2 regions of the Pseudomonas sp. HLT2-19-2 genome follow, and region 2 is predicted to be linked to the other one. Evidence: predicted binding sites of a transcription regulator. Region 2 holds the regulator's gene; the other holds the start of a gene.
The links. The regulator FliA, encoded in region 2, starts transcription of late flagellar genes. The targets are predictions, from matches to a motif close to CTAAAGTTTNNNNNNNNNNNGCCGNTAA.
Positions count from the first base shown of each region.

Region 1: a site for FliA is predicted at 3,855-3,882, ahead of ACYZTU_RS01900 (methyl-accepting chemotaxis protein). Genes of this name have one in related genera too.

Region 1 is NZ_CM142712.1:393,866-401,583, reverse strand. Features, by position in the region: gene ACYZTU_RS01910 (amino acid adenylation domain-containing protein) at 1-1,301, shown strand, start outside; gene ACYZTU_RS01905 (SRPBCC family protein) at 1,333-1,800, shown strand; gene ACYZTU_RS01900 (methyl-accepting chemotaxis protein) at 1,858-3,738, opposite strand; rRNA gene rrf (5S ribosomal RNA) at 4,146-4,261, opposite strand; rRNA gene rrf (5S ribosomal RNA) at 4,368-4,483, opposite strand; rRNA gene ACYZTU_RS01885 (23S ribosomal RNA) at 4,638-7,529, opposite strand.
Region 2 is NZ_CM142712.1:4,484,558-4,492,275, forward strand. Features, by position in the region: gene ACYZTU_RS20835 (flagellar motor protein) at 1-141, opposite strand, end outside; gene ACYZTU_RS20840 (protein-glutamate methylesterase/protein-glutamine glutaminase) at 141-1,265, opposite strand; gene ACYZTU_RS20845 (chemotaxis protein CheA) at 1,315-3,558, opposite strand; gene ACYZTU_RS20850 (protein phosphatase CheZ) at 3,612-4,400, opposite strand; gene ACYZTU_RS20855 (chemotaxis response regulator CheY) at 4,423-4,794, opposite strand; gene fliA (RNA polymerase sigma factor FliA) at 4,962-5,702, opposite strand; gene fleN (flagellar synthesis regulator FleN) at 5,699-6,529, opposite strand; gene flhF (flagellar biosynthesis protein FlhF) at 6,646-7,718, opposite strand, start outside.

The sequences.
Region 1 (7,718 bases), 1.9 Mb from region 2:
TGGGCGGTCACTCGATCCTGCTGTCGCGCATGCTTTTGCGCTTGCGGGAAGCGTTCGGTCGCAGCATCTCGATCAACCGCTTCATCGAATTGCCGACCATCGCGAAGTTGGCGACCTTGGTGCGTGGCTCCAGCACCGAAGAGGTGCTGAGCGCGCAGGCCATGGCCGATGCCTTCCGTGAACTGGATATCCAGCCGTTGCCAGTCAACCGCATGGGCGATGTGCACAGGGTGATCGTTACCGGCGCCAACAGCTTTGTCGGCGTGCACATCGTCGAAGCATTGCTGGCCTGGGGCGCCAGCGAAGTCGCCTGCCTGGTGCGCGATGGCGGTGGGCAATCGGCGGCCGAGCGTTTTGCCCATGCGTTGCGAGAAAATCGTCTGGAGCATCTGGACCTGAGCCGAGTGCGGGTTTACGCGGCGGACATTACTCGTCCTTCATTGGGGCTCGAAGCGGATGTTTACGAGCGACTGGATCGGCAATTCGGCGCGTTGGTGCACAACGCCGCCAACGTCAATCACGTACTCGATTACGAGTCGCTGGCGCGGGATAACGTTGAGCCGATTTTCGAGTGCCTTCGGTTGTGTGAAGGGCGCAGCAAAAAGATCTTCAATTTTGTCTCTACGCTCTCGGCCTCCAGCACGATTGCCGCCGATGGCCGGGTGCTGGAATTGCCCGCCGCGCAGACCCCGCCGATCTACATCAAGAACGGCTACAACCTGTCCAAATGGGTCGGTGAGCGGATCCTCGAACGGGCTCGCGAGCGTGGCGTACGGGTCAATCTTTATCGCCCCGGCAACATCAGTTTCAACAGCCTCACGGGTGTCTGCCAGCCTCACAAGAATCGCTTGATGCTGATGCTCAAAGGCTCGATACAGCTCGGCCAGGTGCCGGAGTTCACGCTGAATTTCGACCTGATGCCGGTGGACTTTCTAGCCCGGTTCATCGCCTTCCATGCCAGCCGTTATCAGCCTGAAAAAGCAGTGTTCAACCTGCACAACCCCGAGCCTCTGAGCTGGGACAACTACGTCGGGTCATTTCGTGAGGCCGGTCGGGAGTTTTCCATGGTCAGCGTCGCCGACTGGCAGCAGCAATTGGGCCGGGTCGACAGCGACAACGCATTGTTCGGCGTGCTCGGTTTTTACCTCAACGGTTTCGAAGAAGACATCGGCGACATCTCAATGATCGGCCACGACAACGCCCAGGCCGGCGTCCGGCAGATGGGCGCGCACTACCCGCAAAAGTCCCCGGCGCTGCTGCGTCGCGGCTGCGACTACCTCAAAGAAATCAATTTCATCTGATTCAATCCAACCCCAAGAATGGAGCAAGACCATGAGCACTCTGCAACCCGATACCCTGATCAAAAATCCTCAAGGCTGCCACGTGGTGTCCTCGGTGGAAGTGCCGGCCGATGCCGAGAAAGTCTGGGCAGTGGTCGGTAACTTTGCCGGCTTCGATCAATTCATTCCGGCGCTGTCGCACATCGAAATGACTGGTGAAGGCGTGTCGTCCCTGCGCAAGAAATTCTTCAAGGACGGCAACCTGGTGGTCGAGCAACTCAACTCGCGGGATGACCAGGCATTGAACATGACGTGGACCACGATCTACAACACCCTGGGCGTGGCCAACTTGTGGGCGGCGATGAGTGTCCATCCGCTGGATGCGGGTAAGTCGCGGGCGACCTGGACCATCATCGCCGAACCCGCACAGGGCGGTGCCGAGGCGTTGCCGGGGTTCAAGGACTTCGTTCAGGGCTTTGCCGATGATGCAATGAACAATGTGCTGACACTGTTTGTGTAAGGCATAAGAAAGCCCGCTGCGGATCACTCCACAGCGGGCTTCTTTTACATCGTTTGATCAGATTTTGAAGCTATCAACCAATTGCTTCAACCGATTCGCCTGCAGGGACAACGCATCGCAATCCTTCAACGTTTCATTGAGGTTGGCCACGCTCTGCTGATTCAGCAAGTTGATCTGGTTAACGTCGACGTTGAGGGTTTCCACGACCGCCGTCTGCTCTTCGGTCGCCGCGGCCACCGACTGGTTCATACCGTCGATTTCGCCGATGCGCTGGGTCACGCTGACTAATCGCAAGCCAGCCTGGTTCGCCACTTCGACGCTCTGTTCGCTGGAGGCCTGACTGGCGTTCATAGTCGTCACCGCTTCGCGAGAGCCGATCTGCAGCGAGGTGATCATCTTGTGGATCTCCTCCGCTGATTCCTGAGTACGGTGAGCGAGGTTACGCACTTCGTCCGCCACCACCGCGAAACCACGACCGGCTTCACCGGCACGGGCCGCTTCGATGGCTGCGTTGAGCGCGAGCAAGTTGGTTTGCTGGGAGATGCCTTTGATCACATCCAGAATGTGCCCGATGTTGTCGGTGCTGGCGTTCAGGGTTTCGATCTGAGTGCAGGACAGGCTGATTTTCTGCGACAACTCGGTCATCGCCAGAATGGTTTTCTCCACCACCTGCCGACCGTCATCGGCCTGCTCGCTCGCACCGCTGGCGTGCTGGGAAGCATCGGCGGCATTGCGGGCGATTTCCTGGGTGGCGGCGCCCAATTGATTAATCGCCGCGGCTACGCTGTTGGTGCGGGCGCTTTGCTCGTCGGAGCCGACGATCGAGGCGTTGGACGAGGCCATCACCCGTTGCGACAGGTCGTGAACCTGACGGGTTGCCGATGACACTTCGGAAATCGACGCGTGAATTCGCTCCACGAACTGGTTGAACGAACCGCCCAGCTCACCGAACTCGTCTTTACTTTCCACGGCCAGGCGACGGGTCAGGTCGCCCTCACCTTGGGCAATGTCCTGCATCGCACGGCCCATGGTGGTCAGTGGACGCATCAATACATTGATCAGCAGGCTCAGCAGCACCGCAATGGCCGTCACGGCGATAAACATCGCGATCAGCGCAGAAGTGCGGAATTGGCTGAGTGGCGCGTAGGCCTTGTCCTTGTCGATCGACAGACCGATGTACCACTCGGCATTCGGCAGACCACTGACCGGCGTGAACGAAAGGATACGGTCCTGCTTGTTCAGGGTGACTTCTTGATTGCCCTTCTCGATGCGCACGCCGGCGTTCGGGTAGATGTCCTTCAGGTTTTTCATCACCTGGTCTTTGTCCGGGCTGACGATCACCTGACCGTCGGCGCTGACCAGGAACGCGTGGCCGATGCCACCGAAGTCCACCGAGTTGATGATCTTCACCAGTGTTTCCAGGCTCAGGTCACCACCGACCACGCCGAGCAACTCGCCGTTCTTTTTCACCGGCAGGGCGATGGTCACCACCAGGCCACCGACGGCAGCCATGTAAGGCGGGGTCAGCATGGTTTTGTCGGCAGCCATCGCTTGTTTGTACCAGGGACGCTGACGCGGATCGTAACCGTCAGGCATCTTCGCGTCCGGGCGCTGAGTGAACACGCCGTTGGCCTGGCCCACGTAGGTGAACTGGAAGTTCGAGGTGAGGGTCGGTTGATTGACAAGCCCCGGGAGGTCGGCATTGGCGCCTTGATGTGCAACATTCTGCGCGAGGTTTTCCAACACCAGCACACGGCCGCTCATCCAGTTCTGCACGCTGCTGGCGGTCAGATCGCCAGCTTGCTGGACGCTCGATTCAAGGCTTTCACGGATGGTATTTCGCTGCAGATAGTCGTTGTACAAAGTGAACAACGCAAAAGCCAGCACCACGACGCCGGAGGCGGCCAGCAGGATTTTATGACTGAATTTGAGATTCATTTCATGCGACTTCTTATGCAAAAAGTGGGGATGCGTTACGGAGTGCAACATTCCATGTAACAGCGCAGCCAGTGCTCTGGGGCCGCTCTACGTTGGTGCACGCATGTCTCATCAGTCTGTCGGCACAAACCGGAGAAAACTTAGGGGTTTGTACGAAATGGTCGGCATTCCTGTCAGATACCCGCCGAACGGCGTGCCAGAGCGCTCATCAGCCTTTTTGTAAGAACGGTTATTCGTACGGGCGCAACCCACCGCTATGAGTACGTGTTACGCAGCTTCAACGATGGTTCGGTAGATAACATCTCTCTGGATGTCTTGATGTTCGACTATGGCGCCACTGAGCTTTTAGCCAGCCCAGAACGACAAAACCCCTGTCTGCGTTAGCAGACAGGGGTTTCGGAATTCAATCTTGACGATGACCTACTCTCGCATGGGGAAACCCCACACTACCATCGGCGATGCATCGTTTCACTGCTGAGTTCGGGATGGGATCAGGTGGTTCCAATGCTCTATGGTCGTCAAGAAATTCTGTGACCAGCCCGTTACAGCGTAACGTGCCAGCAAAATTGGTGACTTATACTAAAACAAAACCCCTACCTGCATACGCAGATAGGGGTTTCGGAATTTAATCTTGACGATGACCTACTCTCACATGGGGAAACCCCACACTACCATCGGCGATGCATCGTTTCACTGCTGAGTTCGGGATGGGATCAGGTGGTTCCAATGCTCTATGGTCGTCAAGAAATTCGGTAGCCAGGTCGTGGGCCTTTGCAGGTTCACGCTCCAGCGAATGGGTATGCGATAGTTTGGTGTTTTGTGAGTATCTCGAACTTTCGGTTCGTTTCGTCTTCACACACCGCAATCTGGCCTTTCGACGCAAATTGCTTGGGTGTTATATGGTCAAGCCTCACGGGCAATTAGTATTGGTTAGCTCAACGCCTCACAGCGCTTACACACCCAACCTATCAACGTCGTAGTCTTCGACGGCCCTTCAGGGGACTCAAGGTCCCAGTGAGATCTCATCTTGAGGCTAGTTTCCCGCTTAGATGCTTTCAGCGGTTATCTATTCCGAACATAGCTACCCGGCAATGCCACTGGCGTGACAACCGGAACACCAGAGGTTCGTCCACTCCGGTCCTCTCGTACTAGGAGCAGCCCCTCTCAAATCTCAAACGTCCACGGCAGATAGGGACCGAACTGTCTCACGACGTTCTAAACCCAGCTCGCGTACCACTTTAAATGGCGAACAGCCATACCCTTGGGACCGGCTTCAGCCCCAGGATGTGATGAGCCGACATCGAGGTGCCAAACACCGCCGTCGATATGAACTCTTGGGCGGTATCAGCCTGTTATCCCCGGAGTACCTTTTATCCGTTGAGCGATGGCCCTTCCATACAGAACCACCGGATCACTAAGACCTACTTTCGTACCTGCTCGACGTGTCTGTCTCGCAGTCAAGCGCGCTTTTGCCTTTATACTCTACGACCGATTTCCGACCGGTCTGAGCGCACCTTCGTACTCCTCCGTTACTCTTTAGGAGGAGACCGCCCCAGTCAAACTACCCACCATACACTGTCCTCGATCCGGATAACGGACCTGAGTTAGAACCTCAAAGTTGCCAGGGTGGTATTTCAAGGTTGGCTCCACGCGAACTGGCGTCCACGCTTCAAAGCCTCCCACCTATCCTACACAAGCAAATTCAAAGTCCAGTGCAAAGCTATAGTAAAGGTTCACGGGGTCTTTCCGTCTAGCCGCGGATACACTGCATCTTCACAGCGATTTCAATTTCACTGAGTCTCGGGTGGAGACAGCGCCGCCATCGTTACGCCATTCGTGCAGGTCGGAACTTACCCGACAAGGAATTTCGCTACCTTAGGACCGTTATAGTTACGGCCGCCGTTTACCGGGGCTTCGATCAAGAGCTTCGCGTTAGCTAACCCCATCAATTAACCTTCCGGCACCGGGCAGGCGTCACACCCTATACGTCCACTTTCGTGTTTGCAGAGTGCTGTGTTTTTAATAAACAGTCGCAGCGGCCTGGTATCTTCGACCGGCATGGGCTTACGCAGTAAATGCTTCACCCTCACCGGCGCACCTTCTCCCGAAGTTACGGTGCCATTTTGCCTAGTTCCTTCACCCGAGTTCTCTCAAGCGCCTTGGTATTCTCTACCCAACCACCTGTGTCGGTTTGGGGTACGGTTCCTGGTTACCTGAAGCTTAGAAGCTTTTCTTGGAAGCATGGCATCAACCACTTCGTCACCCAAAGGGTAACTCGTCATCAGCTCTCGGCCTTAGACTCCCGGATTTACCTAAGAGTCCAGCCTACCACCTTAAACTTGGACAACCAACGCCAAGCTGGCCTAGCCTTCTCCGTCCCTCCATCGCAATAACCAGAAGTACAGGAATATTAACCTGTTTTCCATCGACTACGCTTTTCAGCCTCGCCTTAGGGACCGACTAACCCTGCGTCGATTAACGTTGCGCAGGAAACCTTGGTCTTTCGGCGTGGGTGTTTTTCACACCCATTGTCGTTACTCATGTCAGCATTCGCACTTCTGATACCTCCAGCAAGCTTCTCAACTCACCTTCACAGGCTTACAGAACGCTCCTCTACCGCATCACCTAAGTGATACCCGTAGCTTCGGTGTATGGTTTGAGCCCCGTTACATCTTCCGCGCAGGCCGACTCGACTAGTGAGCTATTACGCTTTCTTTAAAGGGTGGCTGCTTCTAAGCCAACCTCCTAGCTGTCTAAGCCTTCCCACATCGTTTCCCACTTAACCATAACTTTGGGACCTTAGCTGACGGTCTGGGTTGTTTCCCTTTTCACGACGGACGTTAGCACCCGCCGTGTGTCTCCCATGCTCGGCACTTGTAGGTATTCGGAGTTTGCATCGGTTTGGTAAGTCGGGATGACCCCCTAGCCGAAACAGTGCTCTACCCCCTACAGTGATACATGAGGCGCTACCTAAATAGCTTTCGAGGAGAACCAGCTATCTCCGAGCTTGATTAGCCTTTCACTCCGATCCACAGGTCATCCGCTAACTTTTCAACGGTAGTCGGTTCGGTCCTCCAGTTAGTGTTACCCAACCTTCAACCTGCCCATGGATAGATCGCCCGGTTTCGGGTCTATTCCCAGCGACTAGACGCCCTATTAAGACTCGCTTTCGCTACGCCTCCCCTATTCGGTTAAGCTCGCCACTGAAAATAAGTCGCTGACCCATTATACAAAAGGTACGCAGTCACCCAACAAAGTGGGCTCCCACTGCTTGTACGCATACGGTTTCAGGATCTATTTCACTCCCCTCTCCGGGGTTCTTTTCGCCTTTCCCTCACGGTACTAGTTCACTATCGGTCAGTCAGTAGTATTTAGCCTTGGAGGATGGTCCCCCCATATTCAGACAAAGTTTCTCGTGCTCCGTCCTACTCGATTTCATGACTAAGAGATTTTCGCGTACAGGGCTATCACCCACTATGGCCGTACTTTCCAGAACGTTCCGCTAATCTCAAAGCCACTTAAGGGCTAGTCCCCGTTCGCTCGCCACTACTAAGGGAATCTCGGTTGATTTCTTTTCCTCAGGGTACTTAGATGTTTCAGTTCCCCTGGTTCGCCTCTTAAGCCTATGTATTCAGCTTAAGATAACCATCTTATGATGGCTGGGTTCCCCCATTCAGACATCTCCGGATCAAAGTCTGTTTGCCGACTCCCCGAAGCTTTTCGCAGGCTACCACGTCTTTCATCGCCTCTGACTGCCAAGGCATCCACCGTATGCGCTTCTTCACTTGACCATATAACCCCAAGCAATCTGGTTATACTGTGAAGACGACATTCGCCGAAAATTCGATTCTTGCTCATAAAGAGCAACTCACAAATTTTACCTTAGCCTGATCCGTTACCAGTGAAAGTAACGCCCAGTCTATCTTTCTATCACATACCCAAATTTTTAAAGAACGATCTAATCAAAGACTAGAAATCAA
Region 2 (7,718 bases):
CGCCGCACCGAGGGTCCCACCGAGTACGATCAACGCTGCCGGGCCATTAGCCAACGCGCCGAGGTGACCGCCTTCAAGGTAGTTGCCGCCAATGATGGCGACAAACGCCAGGATGATCCCGATAAGACTTAAAACATCCATCAGATACAAGCCTCGACCAGATGCTTGCCAATATCGTCCAGGCCATACACCGCGTCGGCGAGTTCGGCTTTGACGATGGCCATCGGCATGCCGTAGATCACGCAGCTGGCTTCATCCTGGGCCCAGATCGAGCTGCCGCCCTGCTTGAGCAGACGCGCGCCTTCGCGACCATCGGCGCCCATGCCGGTCAACACGACCGCCAGAACTTTGTCACCGTAGGTCTTGGCCGCGGAACCGAAGGTGATGTCCACGCAGGGCTTGTAGTTCAAACGCTCGTCGCCCGGGAGGATTTTCACCGCGCCACGGCCGTCGATCATCATTTGCTTGCCACCCGGCGCCAGCAGCGCCAGGCCCGGACGCAGGATGTCGCCATCCTCGGCTTCCTTGACGCTGATGCGGCAGAGCTTGTCCAGACGTTCGGCGAAGGCCTTGGTGAAGGCGGCCGGCATGTGCTGGATCAACACGATGGGTGCGGGAAAGTTGGCCGGCAATTGGGTCAGAACCCGCTGCAGGGCAACCGGACCGCCAGTGGACGTACCGATGGCGACCAATTTGTAGGCTTTGCGTTTCGGCGACGACGAGGCGGATGCGTGCGTACGCGCCGGAATCGGCGCCGGTGCCGGACGCGCAGGCGCGCTGCTGCCGTAACTGCTGACGCTCGAACGCGCAGGCGTCGGGGCTGGTGCGGCGACGGGTGCCGGAGCGCTGTAAGTGCTGGCACGACGGTTACTGCGCGAGATGCTGAGAATCTTCTCGCACAGCAGTTGCTTGACCTTCTCCGGGTTGCGGGAGATGTCTTCGAAATTCTTCGGCAGGAAATCCACCGCGCCGGCGTCCAGCGCATCGAGAGTGACCCGAGCGCCTTCGTGTGTCAGCGAGGAAAACATCAACACCGGGGTCGGGCAGCGCTGCATGATGTGCCGCACCGCCGTGATGCCATCCATCATCGGCATCTCGTAGTCCATGGTGATCACGTCTGGCTTGAGGGCCAGCGCCTGATCAATCGCCTCTTTTCCGTTGGTCGCCGTACCGACAACTTGGATGTTCGGATCCGCTGAAAGAATTTCCGAGACGCGGCGGCGGAAAAACCCCGAATCGTCCACCACCAGGACTTTGACTGCCATAAACACTCCGTTAGACGGAGCGAGGCTCAGTCGCCCCGCTCCATCAGAATCAAATACGCCGTGCGGCGTAACGCTTGAGCATGCTCGGTACATCGAGAATCAGCGCAATTCGGCCGTCACCGGTGATGGTGGCGCCGGACATGCCCGGGGTTCCCTGGAGCATTTTGCCCAATGGCTTGATGACCACTTCTTCCTGGCCCACCAGTTGATCGACGACGAAGCCGATCCGCTGAGTGCCCACCGAAAGGATCACCACATGGCCTTCGCGCTGCTCTTCGTGAGCGGCGGAGGCGACCAGCCAGCGTTTGAGGTAGAACAATGGCAGTGCCTTGTCCCGCACGATCACCACTTCTTGGCCGTCCACCACGTTGGTGCGCGACAGGTCGAGGTGGAAGATCTCGTTGACGTTCACCAGCGGGAACGCAAACGCCTGGTTGCCGAGCATGACCATCAGCGTTGGCATGATCGCCAGGGTCAACGGGACCTTAATGACAATCTTCGAGCCTTTGCCCTTGGTCGAGTAGATATTGATGGTGCCGTTGAGCTGGGCGATCTTGGTTTTCACCACGTCCATGCCCACGCCGCGTCCGGAGACATCGGAAATTTCGGTCTTGGTCGAGAAACCCGGCGCGAAGATCAGGTTGAAGCAGTCGGACTCGCTGAGGCGATCTGCTGCATCCTTGTCCATCAAACCTTTTTTCACCGCGATACCGCGCAAAACATCGGCGTCCATGCCCTTGCCGTCATCAGAGATGGACAGCAGGATGTGGTCGCCTTCCTGTTCTGCGGACAGGATCACCTTGCCGCTGCGAGGCTTGCCCATCGCTTCGCGCTCGGCCGGCTCTTCGATACCGTGGTCAACCGAGTTGCGCACCAAGTGGACCAGCGGGTCGGCCAGGGCCTCGACGAGGTTCTTGTCGAGGTCGGTTTCTTCGCCGACCAGCTCCAGGTTGATCTCTTTCTTGAGCTGACGAGCCAGGTCGCGAACCAGGCGCGGGAAGCGCCCGAAGACCTTCTTGATCGGTTGCATCCGGGTCTTCATGACCGCAGTTTGCAGGTCGGCCGTGACCACATCGAGGTTCGACACCGCCTTGGACATGGCTTCGTCGCCGCTGTTGAGGCCCAGACGGACCAAACGGTTACGCACCAGTACCAACTCGCCGACCATGTTCATGATTTCGTCGAGACGCGCGGTATCGACCCGCACGGTCGTCTCGGCTTCGCTGGCCGGTTTTTCCGCCGGTGGCGCGGCCGGGGCACGAGCCGGAGCCGGTGCAGCAGCAACAGGCTTCGGCGCTTCGGCTTTAGGCTCGGGCGCTTTGGCAACGGGTTTCGCTGCTACAGCCTTGGCAACTGGCGCCGCAACCGAAGCGCTGGCGCCCGACGCGGTACCGACTTCAGTAAACTTGCCTTTGCCGTGCAATTCGTCGAGCAGCGATTCGAACTCGTGATCGGAGATCAGATCGCCGCCAGCCGCTTTAGCGGTTGGCGCAGCCGGGGCCGGGACCGCAGCAATGGCCGATTCCAGCGCATCAACGGCAAAGTTACCCTTGCCGTGCAGCTGATCGAGCAGTGCTTCGAACTCGTCGTCGGTGATATCGGAGCTGTCGCCTGCCGCTTTCGGGGCAGCCGGTGCGGCTGGCGCCGCAGCTACCGCATCGACGGCGAACTGGCCTTTACCGTGCAGTTGATCGAGCAACGACTCGAACTCGGCATCGGTGATTTCGTCGCTGCCCGCCGCATTGCTACTCGGCGCTGGCACAGCTGCCGGGGCTTCTGCCTGCGCCTTGACGGCGTTCAGCGAGTCCAGCAATTGTTCGAATTCGTTATCGGTGATGTCGCCCGACTCGCTGTCAGCAGCCGGTGCTTCGAACACTTCGGCAACCGGTGCGGATTCTTCAGTTTTCGGCTCGGCCAGACGGGCCAGAGCTGCCAGCAATTCAGGCGTGGCAGCAGTGATCGGGCTGCGCTCGCGGACTTCGGTAAACATGCTGTTCACCGCATCCAGCGCTTCGAGAACCACGTCCATCAATTCCGAGTCGACGCGACGTTCACCCTTGCGCAGGATGTCGAACACGTTCTCGGCGATGTGACAGCACTCCACCAGCTCGTTGAGCTGGAGGAAGCCGGCGCCTCCTTTTACAGTGTGAAAACCGCGAAAAATTGCATTGAGCAAGTCCGCATCATCAGGTCGGCTTTCAAGCTCGACCAGCTGTTCGGACAGTTGCTCTAGAATCTCGCCGGCCTCAACCAGGAAATCCTGAAGGATCTCTTCATCGGCGCCGAAGCTCATTAAGGGGGTGCTCCCGAGGTCTAAAAACCTAAAAAACCTAAAATGCTAAAACTCTAAAATCCTAGGCTGGATAACAAATCGTCCACATCGTCCTGACCGGACACAACATCTTCTCTTTTATCGGCATGAATCTGCGGACCTTCACCCTGAGAGAGATGTTTTTGTGGATCTTTTTCAGCCAGCATCGCTTCACGGTCATGTTCGATGCCCGCAAAGCGGTCCACCTGACTGGCCATGAGCACGAGCTTGAGCAGGTTGCTTTCAACTTCGGTGACCAATTGGGTCACACGCTTAATCACCTGACCGGTGAGGTCCTGGTAATCCTGAGCGAGCAGAATGTCGTTGAGGTTGCTCGACACAACGCGATTGTCTTCGCTGCTGCGTGTCAGGAAACCGTCGACTCGCCGGGCCAGTTCGCGGAACTCTTCAGCCCCGACTTCGCGCCGCATGAACCGTCCCCAGTCGGTGCTCAAGGCCTGCGCTTCATTGCTCAGGCCGTTGACCAGCGGCGTGGCGTTTTCCACCAGGTCCATGGTGCGGTTGGCCGCGGCCTCGGTCAGCTTGACCACATAGCCCAGACGCTCGGTGGCGTCCGTGATTTGTGACACTTCCTCGGCTTGCGGCATGTTCGGGTCAATCTGGAAATTGACGATCGCGCTATGCAGCTCGCGAGTGAGCTTGCCCACTTCCTGGTACAGGCCGCGGTCACGGGTCTGGTTGAGCTCATGGATCAGTTGCACGGCGTCGCCGAACCTGCCTTTTTCAAGGCTTTCGACCAGTTCAACAGCGTGTTTTTTCAGGGTCGACTCGAAATCGCCCTGTGAAGATTCGTTATGCTCCATAGCTCCCCCGTGGCGCAGTTTCTCAACCGATGCGTTCGAAAATCTTTTCGATTTTTTCTTTCAACGCCTGGGCCGTAAAGGGTTTGACCACATAGCCGTTAACACCGGCCTGGGCTGCCTCGATGATCTGCTCGCGCTTGGCTTCAGCGGTCACCATCAGCACCGGCAGATGCTTGAGCTTTTCATCGGCACGCACATGGCGCAGCAGATCGATACCGGTCATGCCAGGCATGTTCCAGTCCGTTACCAGAAAGTCGATGCTCCCGCTGTTGAGAACAGGAATGGCAGTGATGCCATCATCGGCCTCGACCGTGTTGGTGAACCCAAGGTCACGCAACAGGTTTTTTATGATCCGCCGCATCGTTGAGAAGTCATCAACGATGAGGATTTTCATGTTCTTGTTCAATTCGACCTCCAAGCAGTCTTAAACGCGCCCAGCACCTGGACGCGCCATTTCAATCAATCCGGCAAAGCACTCAATGACTGTCTGGAGCACAACAGATCGGGACCCGTGCGGTTCAACACCCCACCAGCCGCGTTCGCAGTGCCCCCACACTGCCTTCAGCGCGCTCGCCACTCCCCCAAACGCCCCCGCAAACGGGCCGCGCACTGGCTGTGTAACTGGCTGACCCGCGATTCGCTGACCCCCAGGACTTCACCGATTTCCTTGAGATTCAACTCTTCGTCGTAGTACAGCGCCAACACCAGTCGCTCACGCTCCGGCAAATTGGCAATCGCGTCCGCCAGTGCCATCTGGAAGCGTTCATCTTCCAGATCGCGCGACGGCTCCAGATGAGCACTGGCGCCATCCTCGTGCAGCCCTTCGTGTTCGCCGTCCTGCAACAGATCGTCGAAACTGAATAACCGGCTGCCCAGGGTGTCGTTCAAAATCCCGTAATAATCGTCGAGACTCAATTGGAGTTCGGCCGCAACCTCGTGATCTTTAGCGTCACGACCGGTTTTAGCTTCAATCGAGCGAATGGCGTCGCTGACCATCCGGGTATTGCGGTGGACCGAACGTGGCGCCCAGTCCCCCTTGCGTACTTCATCGAGCATCGCGCCGCGGATTCGTATGCCCGCGTACGTCTCGAAACTCGCGCCTTTGCTGGCGTCGTATTTGGTCGACACTTCAAGCAGGCCAATCATCCCGGCCTGGATCAGGTCTTCGACCTGGACACTGGCCGGCAGACGCGCCAGCAAGTGGTAGGCAATGCGTTTAACCAGTGGCGCGTAACGCTCGATCAGCTCGTACTGCGCGTCACGTGCCGACTTCTTGTAGAGGTTGTAGCCGCTGGCTGTCATAACACCGGTCCTGCCGTTTGTTGCACGAGGCGCTCGACGAAAAACTCCAGGTGCCCACGCGGGTTGGCAGGCAACGGCCAGGTATCGACCTTCTGTGCAATGGCCTTGAACGCCAGGGAGCACTTGGAACGCGGGAAGGCTTCATAGACGGCGCGCTGTTTCTGCACAGCCTTACGCACGCTTTCGTCGTAAGGCACCGCGCCGACGTATTGTAAGGCGACGTCGAGGAAGCGATCTGTGACCTTGGTCAACTTGGCGAACAGGTTGCGACCTTCCTGCGGGCTCTGGGCCATGTTGGCCAGGACGCGGAAGCGGTTCATGCCGTAATCGCGGTTTAGCAGTTTGATCAGTGCGTAGGCATCAGTGATCGAGGTCGGTTCGTCGCAGACCACCAGCAAGACTTCTTGCGCTGCACGAACGAAACTGACTACCGAGTCACCAATGCCCGCAGCGGTGTCGATCACCAATACGTCGAGATTGTCGCCGATATCGCTGAACGCCTGGATCAGGCCGGCGTGTTGGGCCGGGCTCAGATGGACCATGCTTTGAGTGCCGGACGCGGCCGGGACGATGCGGATGCCGCCAGGGCCCTGCAACAGAACGTCGCGCAGCTCACAGCGGCCTTCGATCACGTCGGCCAACGTACGTTTGGGTGTCAGTCCCAGCAGGACGTCAACGTTCGCCAGCCCCAGATCGGCGTCCAGCAGCATGACGCGCCGGCCGAGTTCAGCTAGAGCCAGGGACAAGTTCACTGACACGTTAGTTTTCCCGACGCCACCTTTGCCGCCGGTCACCGCGATCACCTGTACGGGATGCATGCTGCCCATGAATTTTCTTTACCTTGTCTTACTTAGACGGAGGCCACATTACTGGCTGCGCGTTCACAAAATGAACAATGCATGGCAGACCATCGATGTAGGTACAAAAACAGTTCATTAATACCTCAGCCGACCTGCTTGGTCGGGCTGTGGTAAATATCAGCGAACATGTCAGCCATGGCTTCTTCGCTGGGTTCTTCTTGCATTTGCACGCTTACGGCGCGACTGACCAACTGATGACGACGCGGCAGATGCAAATCATCCGGAATCCGCGGGCCATCGGTCAGGTAGGCCACCGGCAATTCATGACTGATGGCCAGGCTCAACACCTCGCCCAGACTTGCCGTTTCATCCAGTTTAGTCAGGATGCAGCCAGCGAGGCCGCAGCGTTTGTAACTGTGATAAGCGGCCGTTAGAACCTGTTTCTGGCTGGTGGTTGCCAACACCAGATAATTTTTCGATTTGATCCCACGACCGGCCAGGCTTTCGAGCTGCATGCGCAGTGCCGGATCGCTGGCCTGGAGGCCCGCGGTATCGATCAGCACCACGCGTTTGCGCAGCAAGGGCTCCAGCGCCTGCACCAGCGACTGACCCGGGTCGACGTGAGTCACCGACACATTGAGGATCCGGCCGAGGGTCTTGAGCTGCTCCTGAGCACCAATACGGTAGCTGTCCATGCTCACCAACGCGATATTCTGCGCGCCGTACTTGAGCACGTAGCGGGCAGCGAGCTTGGCCAGCGTGGTGGTCTTGCCCATGCCGGCAGGGCCGACCATGGCAATCACACCGCCCTCTTCCAGCGGCTCGACTTCCGGTGTGGCGATCATCCGCGCCAGGTGCGCCAGCAACATGCGCCAGGCCTGACGAGGTTCTTCAATATCGGTAATCAGCGCCAGCAAATCGCGCGACAACGGGCCGGACAGGCCAATGCGTTGCAGGCGACGCCAAAGATTGGCCTGGGCCGGACGGCTGCCTTGCAGCTGATTCCAGGCCAGGGAGCCGAGTTGCACTTCCATCAGTTCGCGCAAGCTGTTGAGTTCGAAACGCATCGAGTCGAACGCCCGCGGGTCCACACCACCGGAGGCTGGCGCAGCGGCCGGTGCAGGCCGACGGGGTTCGGCGTAGGTCGGTTCGATCAGCGGCTCGGCGGCAGTCAGTGGCAGGCCGGCGAACAACTGGCGATTGGTGCTCTTGTCGC